DNA from 4 places in the Arthrobacter sp. R4 genome. Region 1 is predicted to be linked to each of the others. Evidence: riboswitches for the same ligand, from Rfam matches in the RefSeq annotation. Region 1 holds a riboswitch; each other region holds the start of a gene.
What was found. Region 1 has a riboswitch for thiamine pyrophosphate ahead of ACLKOZ_RS19100 (ECF transporter S component). Riboswitches for the same ligand answer to the same signal wherever they lie in the genome.
Positions count from the first base shown of each region.

Region 2: another riboswitch for thiamine pyrophosphate. It lies ahead of thiC (phosphomethylpyrimidine synthase ThiC); the one in region 1 lies ahead of ACLKOZ_RS19100 (ECF transporter S component).
Region 3: another riboswitch for thiamine pyrophosphate. It lies ahead of thiO (glycine oxidase ThiO); the one in region 1 lies ahead of ACLKOZ_RS19100 (ECF transporter S component).
Region 4: another riboswitch for thiamine pyrophosphate. It lies ahead of ACLKOZ_RS06095 (bifunctional hydroxymethylpyrimidine kinase/phosphomethylpyrimidine kinase); the one in region 1 lies ahead of ACLKOZ_RS19100 (ECF transporter S component).

Region 1 covers NZ_JBLWIJ010000032.1:124,498-126,691, forward strand. The annotation lists gene ACLKOZ_RS19095 (ABC transporter ATP-binding protein) at 1-415, opposite strand, end outside; gene ACLKOZ_RS19100 (ECF transporter S component) at 415-1,035, opposite strand; TPP riboswitch at 1,100-1,242, opposite strand; gene ACLKOZ_RS19105 (heme-degrading domain-containing protein) at 1,316-1,858, shown strand; gene ACLKOZ_RS19110 (hypothetical protein) at 2,008-2,194, shown strand, end outside.
Region 2 covers NZ_JBLWIJ010000033.1:89,951-92,144, reverse strand. The annotation lists gene ACLKOZ_RS19465 (amidohydrolase family protein) at 1-931, opposite strand, end outside; TPP riboswitch at 1,007-1,114, shown strand; gene thiC (phosphomethylpyrimidine synthase ThiC) at 1,109-2,194, shown strand, end outside.
Region 3 covers NZ_JBLWIJ010000017.1:246,901-249,094, forward strand. The annotation lists gene thiE (thiamine phosphate synthase) at 48-800, opposite strand; TPP riboswitch at 828-946, shown strand; gene thiO (glycine oxidase ThiO) at 939-2,194, shown strand, end outside.
Region 4 covers NZ_JBLWIJ010000010.1:61,667-63,860, forward strand. The annotation lists gene ACLKOZ_RS06090 (Rne/Rng family ribonuclease) at 1-717, shown strand, start outside; TPP riboswitch at 850-946, shown strand; gene ACLKOZ_RS06095 (bifunctional hydroxymethylpyrimidine kinase/phosphomethylpyrimidine kinase) at 929-2,194, shown strand, end outside.

The DNA of each region.
Region 1 (2,194 bases):
CGCGCGCCCAGATCGCATCGCGCGGCACGGCGAGGTTCTCGGCACCAAAGGCGACGTCGTCGCCGAGCCGGGAGAGGACCACTTGCGTTTCGGGATCCTGCTGCACCAGCCCGGCGCGGCCGCGTCGCTCACGCGGGGACGCGCCGTCGATCCGCAGCGAACCGGATTCGTCGGAATCGCCTGCTTCGCCGTCGTCGTTCACATCCCCCAGCACCCCCGCGAGGGCGTGGAGCAGCGTGGATTTCCCCGCCCCTGACGGGCCCAGCAGGAGCACACGCTCCCCGGGCTTGATGTCCAGGTCCAGGGCGTGGACCGCAGGCCGGGACCGGCCGGCGTGCCGCCACCCCCAACCGCGGGCAGTGACGGCGGCGGGCCGCGTCGTAGCGGCTGTGCCGTCGTCGTAGGCTGCGGGCATTAGGAGAAGACGGGCTCCGACGCAGCCTTGCGGGACGCGAAGGAGCTCAGCACACCCGTCCTGGCCAGGCCGCGGGTGGCGATCCAGGACAGCGCGCCGGCGATGATCGCGCCCGAGATGGCGGTGAATACGATGTACGCGAGCTTGTCACCGGCGGCGTAGGCGATATTCCAGCCCCAGGGGGCGAAGGAGTCGTTCAGGCCGCAGAACAGCCCGGCCGCAGCGCCGGCCAGCAGCGCGATGGGCAGGTTGAACTTCTTGTAGACGAAGATGGCGAAGATGATCTCGGCGCCCAGGCCCTGGACGAAGCCGGAGAACAGCACGGAGGCACCGTACGGCGAGCCCATGATCAGTTCACCCATGGCGGCCACCGTTTCACAGAAGAGCGCGGCGCCCGGCTTGCGGATGATCAGCATGCCCAGCACGGCGGGGATCATCCAGCCACCGGCGATGAGGCCGGTCAGCGGCGGGTAGACGGCGTTCATGGGCGGGGAAACCGCGGCGGCGCCCTGGGACCACGCCCAGAAGATCACGCCGCCGGCGATGGCGATGAGGGCGGCCACCACGATGTCAACGATGCGCCAGGTGTAGCCGGTCTTTTTGATTGCTGCAGTGCTCATGTGATCCTCCTGAGGAACAGGAGGGGAAAGTGTTCCGGCGGTCGGCTTGCCGCCGGTTACCGCACACTTCGAGAACTCGACTCCCTTGCGCCGGTACTAACCGGATCAGGTTCGAGGGTCTGCGGCTGTCCCGCACTCTCAGCGCCCACCTGCGGTTCCCTGGCAATGCCAGTGATGCCCGACGGCGGCGCTCCCCTGTCGTTAATAAAGCTGGTCTTTGAATAATCTGCCCTGATGGGCGTGGTCCAGTTTACACCGCTGGGGCGGTAGATTGTGGGCCATGACTGCCAACAACCCGACTGTGACTGCGTTCAATCCCGACTCAAGGCTGCCCCAGCCATCAGGCCTGCTCGAGGCCCTGATTGACCGGATCGAGGCCGAGATCACCGAGCTGCAGTTTCCGCATTTCACCAAGGACGATTCCCTCAATCTGGGGTTGCTCCTGGTGGAGCTGGGGAAGTCGCGGCGGCTTCCCATCGCGATCGACATCACCAAGGGCGAGCAGGTGCTCTTCCACGTGGCTTTGGATGGCGCCACCCCGGACAACGAGCACTGGGTCAGGGCCAAGCAGCGCACCGCCGCCCGGTATGAGATCCCGTCATTGCTGGTGGGACTCCGCGGCAGGCTGCACGGGGGACGGATCGAGGACCACGGGTGGTTCGACGAATCCACCTACGCACCACACGGCGGCTCCTTCCCGGTGTACGTGGCCGGGGTGGGTGCGGTAGCCACGGTCACCGTTTCCGGGCTGCCGCAGCAGCAGGACCACGACCTCGTGGTGGAGGCCCTGCGCGAAATCCTGGGGTCCATGCGGGCCGAGTAAGCATACCCCGGGCTGGGCTTCCTGATACTCGCGAAGTTGACACGCTCCCCTGACGACACGAGGATGAAGTCTATCCGGAAAGCGTTTTCTCACTGGGTGCAACCGTGGAGGCCGCCGTCAGATCCGGCAGCCTTCAGGAGGGCGGGCATTTGAGCAGCCAGCACACCATCGACCGTCAAGCCCTGGTCCGCCGGCACAACGTGGAGCAGCGGAGCCTTGATCCCCGCAGCCCTGTTTCCGTGGGCAACGGCGAGTTCTGCTTCACCGTGGACCTCACCGGGCTCCAGACTCTCCCGGCCGAGTACCCCGTGGGAGCCCCGCCCGGCACGCTGCTCG
Region 2 (2,194 bases), on a different contig from region 1:
CAGCATCCAGGGCCGCCGCAGGAGGGAGGCCCGCCCGGTGCAGCGACAGGATTTCGTCGGCGATCCGTCCGTGCCGGATGACGCTGCCGGCATCTGTCCCGGCATAGATCCGCACGCCTGCTTCGAAGGCTTCGTACACGCGCTCGTACCTGCGTTCCCACAGCGCGTGCATGTGCTCGGCGTACCGCGGGAATTTCGCTTCGGCCTGGCGGGCGATGTCCGGGAAGGTGTCGATGTTGATCAGCGTCGGAACGATGGGGACACCCTGGGCGGCGAGCCGGGGAACGTGCCGGGGCAGCAATCCGGTGGCGTGCTCGATGCAGTCGATGCCGGCGTCGAGCATCTGGTCAAGGGTGTCTTCGGCGAAGCAGTGCGCGGTCACCCGTGCGCCCTCGTCGTGGGCCGCCTGCACGGCATCGCGGACGACGGCGTCGGGAAACGACGGTGCGAGGTCTCCGGCGTCGCGGTCAATCCAGTCCCCCACGAGCTTGACCCAGCCATCACCGGCCCTCGCCTGCTTCCGCACGGCCTCCACCAGGCCGTCTGGCTCCACCTCGACGGCGAAATCCCGCAGGTAGCGCCGGGACCGGGCAATATGCCGCCCGGCGCGGATAAGCCTGGGCATGTCGTGACGCTGCTGCAGCCAACGCGTGTCGCTTGCCGCCCCGGCATCACGGACCAGGAGCGTGCCTGCGTCGCGGTCGGTGCGGGCCTGTTCTTCAGCCATCGCATCCGGGACGACGCCGCCGGGTCCCAGGCCAACGTGGCAGTGGGCATCAACGAACCCGGGAAGGACCCAGCCTCCCAGCACAGCATCGGGGGAAGTGGGGGGCCTGTGGAACGTGAGACGGCCGTCGACGGACCAGAGGCCCCGCCGTTCCTCATTCGGTCCGGTGAGCACTGTTCCGCTGAATTCGATGATTCCCGCCATCGGACCAGCCTAATCCGCGCAAGATGGTCAGCCTGTCAAGTCACATCCTCCCCACTTGGACCTGTGGTAGCTTCATCTAGACCACACGGGAGCCCTTGCAGGGGCTGAGATCAGGCTGACGCAGCCTGCGACCGTTGAACCTGTCCGGGTAATGCCGGCGAAGGAAGTGAGTATTCATTGAGTACACCAGAAACACGGCTGATTGCTGCCCAAAATGAGACTGCCAAGGGGAAAGCCGGCACTGAGACCCAGTCGCTGAAATCCCATTCGTTGGCGTTCATCAGTGACGAGGCCACCGGAATCCGGGTTCCGGTAACGGAAATTGCGCTGGAACCATCGCCCAACGGCGAGGCGAACGGCCCTTTCCGGACGTACCGCACCGCCGGCCCTGGGAGTGATCCGGTGGTGGGCCTGGACCCGTTCCGCTCGGAATGGATCGCGGCCCGTGGCGACACCGAGCCCTACAGCGGCCGGGAACGGAACCTGCTCGACGACGGCAAGTCGGCAGTACGCCGCGGCGCAGCCTCCGCAGAGTGGAAGGGAGCACAGCCGGTGCCCCGCCGCGCCGTCGACGGCCGGACAGTCACCCAGATGCACTACGCAAAGCAGGGTGTCATCACCCCGGAGATGCAGTTCGTTGCCCTCCGCGAAAACTGTGACGTGGAACTGGTCCGCAGCGAAGTGGCGGCAGGCCGCGCCATCATCCCCAACAACATCAACCACCCGGAATCCGAGCCGATGATCATCGGCAAGGCCTTCCTGGTCAAGATCAACGCCAATATCGGCAACTCGGCTGTGACAAGTTCCATCGCCCAGGAAGTGGACAAACTGCAGTGGGCAACCCAGTGGGGAGCCGACACCGTGATGGACCTGTCCACCGGCGATGACATCCACACCACGCGTGAGTGGATCATCCGCAACTCCCCCGTCCCCATCGGCACGGTGCCCATCTACCAGGCGCTGGAGAAGGTCAATGGCGAGGCCAACAAACTGACGTGGGAGATCTTCCGCGACACCGTGATTGAGCAGTGCGAGCAGGGCGTGGACTACATGACCATCCACGCCGGAGTGCTGCTGCGCTACGTGCCGCTGACGGCCAACCGTGTCACCGGCATCGTTTCCCGTGGCGGTTCCATCATGGCCGGCTGGTGCCTCGCGCATCACCAGGAGAACTTCCTGTACACCCACTTCGACGAGCTGTGCGAAATTTTCGCCAAGTACGACGTCGCTTTCTCCCTCGGCGACGGGCTGCGCCCGGGAGCG
Region 3 (2,194 bases), on a different contig from region 1:
CGATTTCCGCTGATAATGCACGCCATCCCGTCTCCGGGGCCGGAGTCCTAGGCGCCGGCGGTGTCCAGGGCCCGAAGCAGTGCCGCGGCGGCCTCTGCGGGATCGGCGGCTTCGGTGATGGCCCGGACCACAACGATCCGGCGGGCGCCCGCTTCCACTACCTGCTCCACGTTGCCCAGGTCCACGCCCCCAATGGCGAACCAGGGTACCTCTGCCACGCCGGGCACGGACCCCGCCTGTTTGACTGCCCCCGCGGCGTACCTGAGGAGGTCGAGCCCGACGGCGGCCCGGCCGGGCTTGGTGGGGGTGGCCCAGACCGGACCAACACAGAAATAGTCCAGCCCAGTGGGCGCGGCAGTGACTGCGGCCGAGGCCGAGACCGCGCCGTCGATCTGTGAGGTTGTGTGGGTGGACAGACCGATGGCTGCATTGCCGTTCAACAAGGTGCGTGCAGCCTTCAGCGGCAGGTCCTTCTGGCCAATATGGAACACCGGGGCACCTGAGAGCACCGCGACGTCGGCCCGGTCATTGACCGCCCACAGCCGCCCATGGCGCAGGGCGGACTCCTTCAGTACCGCCAGCAGGTCCAGCTCCTCTGCTGCCTCAATCGTCTTGTCGCGGAGCTGGATGATGTCCACGCCCCCGGCGAAGGCCGCATCAACAAAACCGGCGAAGTCACCGCGATCCTTACGGGCATCCGTGCACAGGTACAGCCGGGCATCGCCCAGGGGCGCAGCATGGCTCGTGGAAGGGAGGGGGTTGTTGGCGACGGCAATGCTGTCAGGAAGGGCTGCGTTCATGGAAACCAGAGTAGTTCCTCTAAACTGGGCAGGTACTGCGGGAGCCCGCGGCAGCTGTCATAAAGCGCCGGGCTGAGAGGGCGTCAGAGCCGACCGCTTGACCTGATCCGGCTAGTACCGGCGTAGGGAAGGAACCACATGATCCCGCCAACCGGCAGTCCCTCGGCCGGCGCCCCCAATGACGCTCTCGCCGACCTCTCCGCCGACGTCGCCGTTATCGGCGGGGGTGTGATCGGGCACGGCATAGCCTGGGAAGCCAGGCGCTCGGGCCGTTCTGTGGTGGTCATCGATGATGCCCCCGGTTCCGGCGCCTCCTGGGCTGCGGCAGGCATGCTCGCCCCGGTAAGTGAGTTGCACTACCAGGAGGAAGAACTCCTGGAGCTGATGCTTGAATCGTCCCGGCTGTGGCCGGCCTTCGCGGCGGACCTGGCCCGGGACGTTCCCGGCGATGCAGGGTACCTGCCCACCCCCACGCTGGCCATCGGCGCGGACGCGGCCGACCGCCGTGCGCTGATGAACCTCCGATCAGTCCAGCGGGCCCACGGGCTGGACGTTGAACCACTGACGGTGCGCGAGGCCCGCAGCCGCGAAGCCCTCCTGAGCCCCGCGATCTCCTGCGCCCTGGACATTCCCGCTGACCACCAGGTGGATCCGCGGAAGCTGGTGGCGTGCCTGCGGGAGGCTTTGGCCAGCCACAGGGAGGATTCAGGATCCGCGGTCGCAGGAGCCGAACACGGATTCGCCGTTGCCGACCGTGCGTCGTCGCTGGCCTGGAAAGACGGCCGGGTCGCAGGTGTCCGGCTGGCCGGTGGGGGATCGGTGACCGCCAGGGAAACCATCGTGGCCAACGGGCTCGGAGCGGCGTCGTTGGGCGGGCTGCCCGATGGACTCCAGCTGCCGCTGCGCCCCGTGCACGGCGACATTCTCCGGCTGCGCGTCCCTGAGCATCTCCGTCCTCTGGTCACCGCTACTGTCCGCGGACTGGTCCACGGTGTTCCCGTCTACATCGTTCCAAGGCGTGACGGCACTGTGGTCATCGGTGCCACCCAGCGCGAGGACGCGTTGGCAGCATCCAGTCCGGAGCGCCGCCAGGACGGCACAGGAACGTCGGCTGGCGGCGTCTCGGCAGGCGGCGTCTACCAGCTGCTTCGCGATGCCCAGGTCCTGGTGCCGGCGGTCGCCGAGCTGGAACTGCTGGAAAGTACAGCCCGGGCGCGTCCTGCTACGCCGGATAACGCTCCATTGCTGGGCCGCGTCCACCTCCCAGGGAACCACGGACCGGTGGATGGCCTGATCGTGGCGACCGGTTTTTTCCGCCACGGTGTGCTGTTGACCCCTGCAGCCGCCGCCATCTGCCGGGACCTCATGGATGGACGCACAGACCCGCGCTGGCT
Region 4 (2,194 bases), on a different contig from region 1:
CCCAGCGACGCCGAGCGGCACGCCAAGGCTGAGGCCACCAGGCTGGCCCTGGCCAACATCGCCGCGGCGGCGCACGCAGCGCACCTGCACGACGACGAGGTAGCCCACGCTGCTGGAGCCGCGGCGGCCGGAAGCCCTGCTGCAGCGGCAGCACGGACGACGACGGAGCAGGCCCACGCCGCCCCGGCAGCAACAGGCCAGGCACAAACAGGCCAGGCACCGGCAACAGCCCGCCAGCATGACGCCGACGCGTCCGGACGTCCTGCTGCCGTGCTCACTTTTGGCGGGGAACAGGTGGTGCTGCCGTTCGTGGAGCACGCGGCAGACCAGCCGCAGCAGCCGGCCCTGACGCTCGACAGGCTCGCTGAAGCCTTCGCGCACCTCGGCGAGCCCGCCGTTGCCGCTCCGGAGCCTGCGCAGGCTGCCCCGCAGCCAAGCACCGATGTGCCGCATGCTGCGGTAGAGGAGAAGGATTACTCAGACCACACCGCTGAGCAGTCCCGTACCCGCAGGCCCCGCCGCAACCGCAGCGCCAGCCGGGCCCAGGGCGCGGCAAACGCAACCTCGGTAGAACACCACGAGGCAACGCACGCAGCAGCCGGCGGCCACTCCCACGCGGCCAAGGCGCCTGAGCCGGCCACAACGGCCGCAGGCGACAAGAAACAGGCAGAGGCGCCCATCATCCTCGGGGTAGGAGTACCTGCTTCCGAGCTCTGATCCTCCGCAAAGGACATCAGCCAGGATGCCCGGACACGACCCTTCGCAGGGGCGCGTCCGGGCATCGCGCGTTAACGGCTTCATTCGACAGGGCCATTTGACACCGGGCCGGGCACTGAAACGCTAGGCTTGGTTACCGACACGGGGTGCCGCGCAAGGGCCGGCTGAGATCCACACCCGTTGAACCTGTCCGGCTAGCACCGGCGAAGGGATGTCTTCCTTGTCTTCAACTACTGTCCTGCCCCTGGCACCTGTACTCAGCCCGGCAGCGCCGGCCCCGGTCCTCCGGGACGTTCCGCGGGTGCTGTCCATCGCAGGGTCTGACCCGTCCGGCGGCGCCGGCATCCAGGCCGACCTGAAAAGCATCGCAGCCCTTGGCGGTTACGGGATGGCCGCGATCACCGCGCTGACAGCGCAGAACACTCAGGGCGTCCGCGCGGTGCACGTACCGCCGGCCGCCTTCCTGGTCCAGCAGTTGGAAGCCGTGAGCGATGACATCACCATTGATGCCGTCAAAATCGGCATGCTGGGCGATGCCGAGGTGGTGGCCGCGGTCCGCAGCTGGCTCGAAAAGGTGCGTCCCGGCGTCGTAGTCCTTGACCCCGTCATGGTGGCTACCAGCGGCGACAGGCTCCTGCAGGCGTCTGCCGAGGCTGCCCTCCGCGGACTGCTCCCGCTGGCGGACCTGATCACGCCCAATCTCGCTGAACTGGCCATGCTGCTCGGAGAGGCCCAGGCCGGCTCCTGGCCAGAAGCGCTGGAACAGGGCCGGCGGTTGGCGGCGGACACCGGCTCCACCATCCTGGTGAAGGGGGGACATCTCGACGGCGCCGCCTGCCCGGATGCCCTCGTCAATACCGGCGGACTGCTTGCCCAGGAAATTGTGGAGGTTCCGGGGGACAGGATCCCCACCCGGAACAGCCACGGGACGGGCTGCTCGCTCTCGTCGGCCATGGCAACGGCACAGGCCCGCCTGGGGGACTGGGAGGCCTCACTGCGGCACGTCAAGCCCTGGCTGGCAGGTGCCCTGGTGTCCTCGGACGGCCTGGACGTCGGTGCGGGAAACGGTCCCGTCCACCACTTCCACCACCTGCAGGCGGCCACAGGGCCTGCCCTGGAACCGGCCCAGCTCGGCGAGGGCGGCTTCGCCGAGCTCCTCCGTGCGGAGGCCACCGCAGACCTCGCCGCCATCTATGAGCTCGAGTTCATCCGGAACCTCGTGGCAGGAAGCCTGCCCGAAAAGCAGTTCGCCTACTACCTGGCCCAGGATGCCATCTACCTCAATGGGTACTCACGGGTGCTGGCACGGGCCAGCGCCTTGGCCCCCACCGAAGCCGCACAGCTGTTTTGGGCCCGATCAGCCCAGCAATGCCTGGAGGTTGAATCGGAGCTGCATCGGACCTGGCTCAGTACGCGAACCGTGGAGCCCGTCCTCGGTCCTGTCACGAAGTCGTATGTGGACCACCTGCTGGCCGCC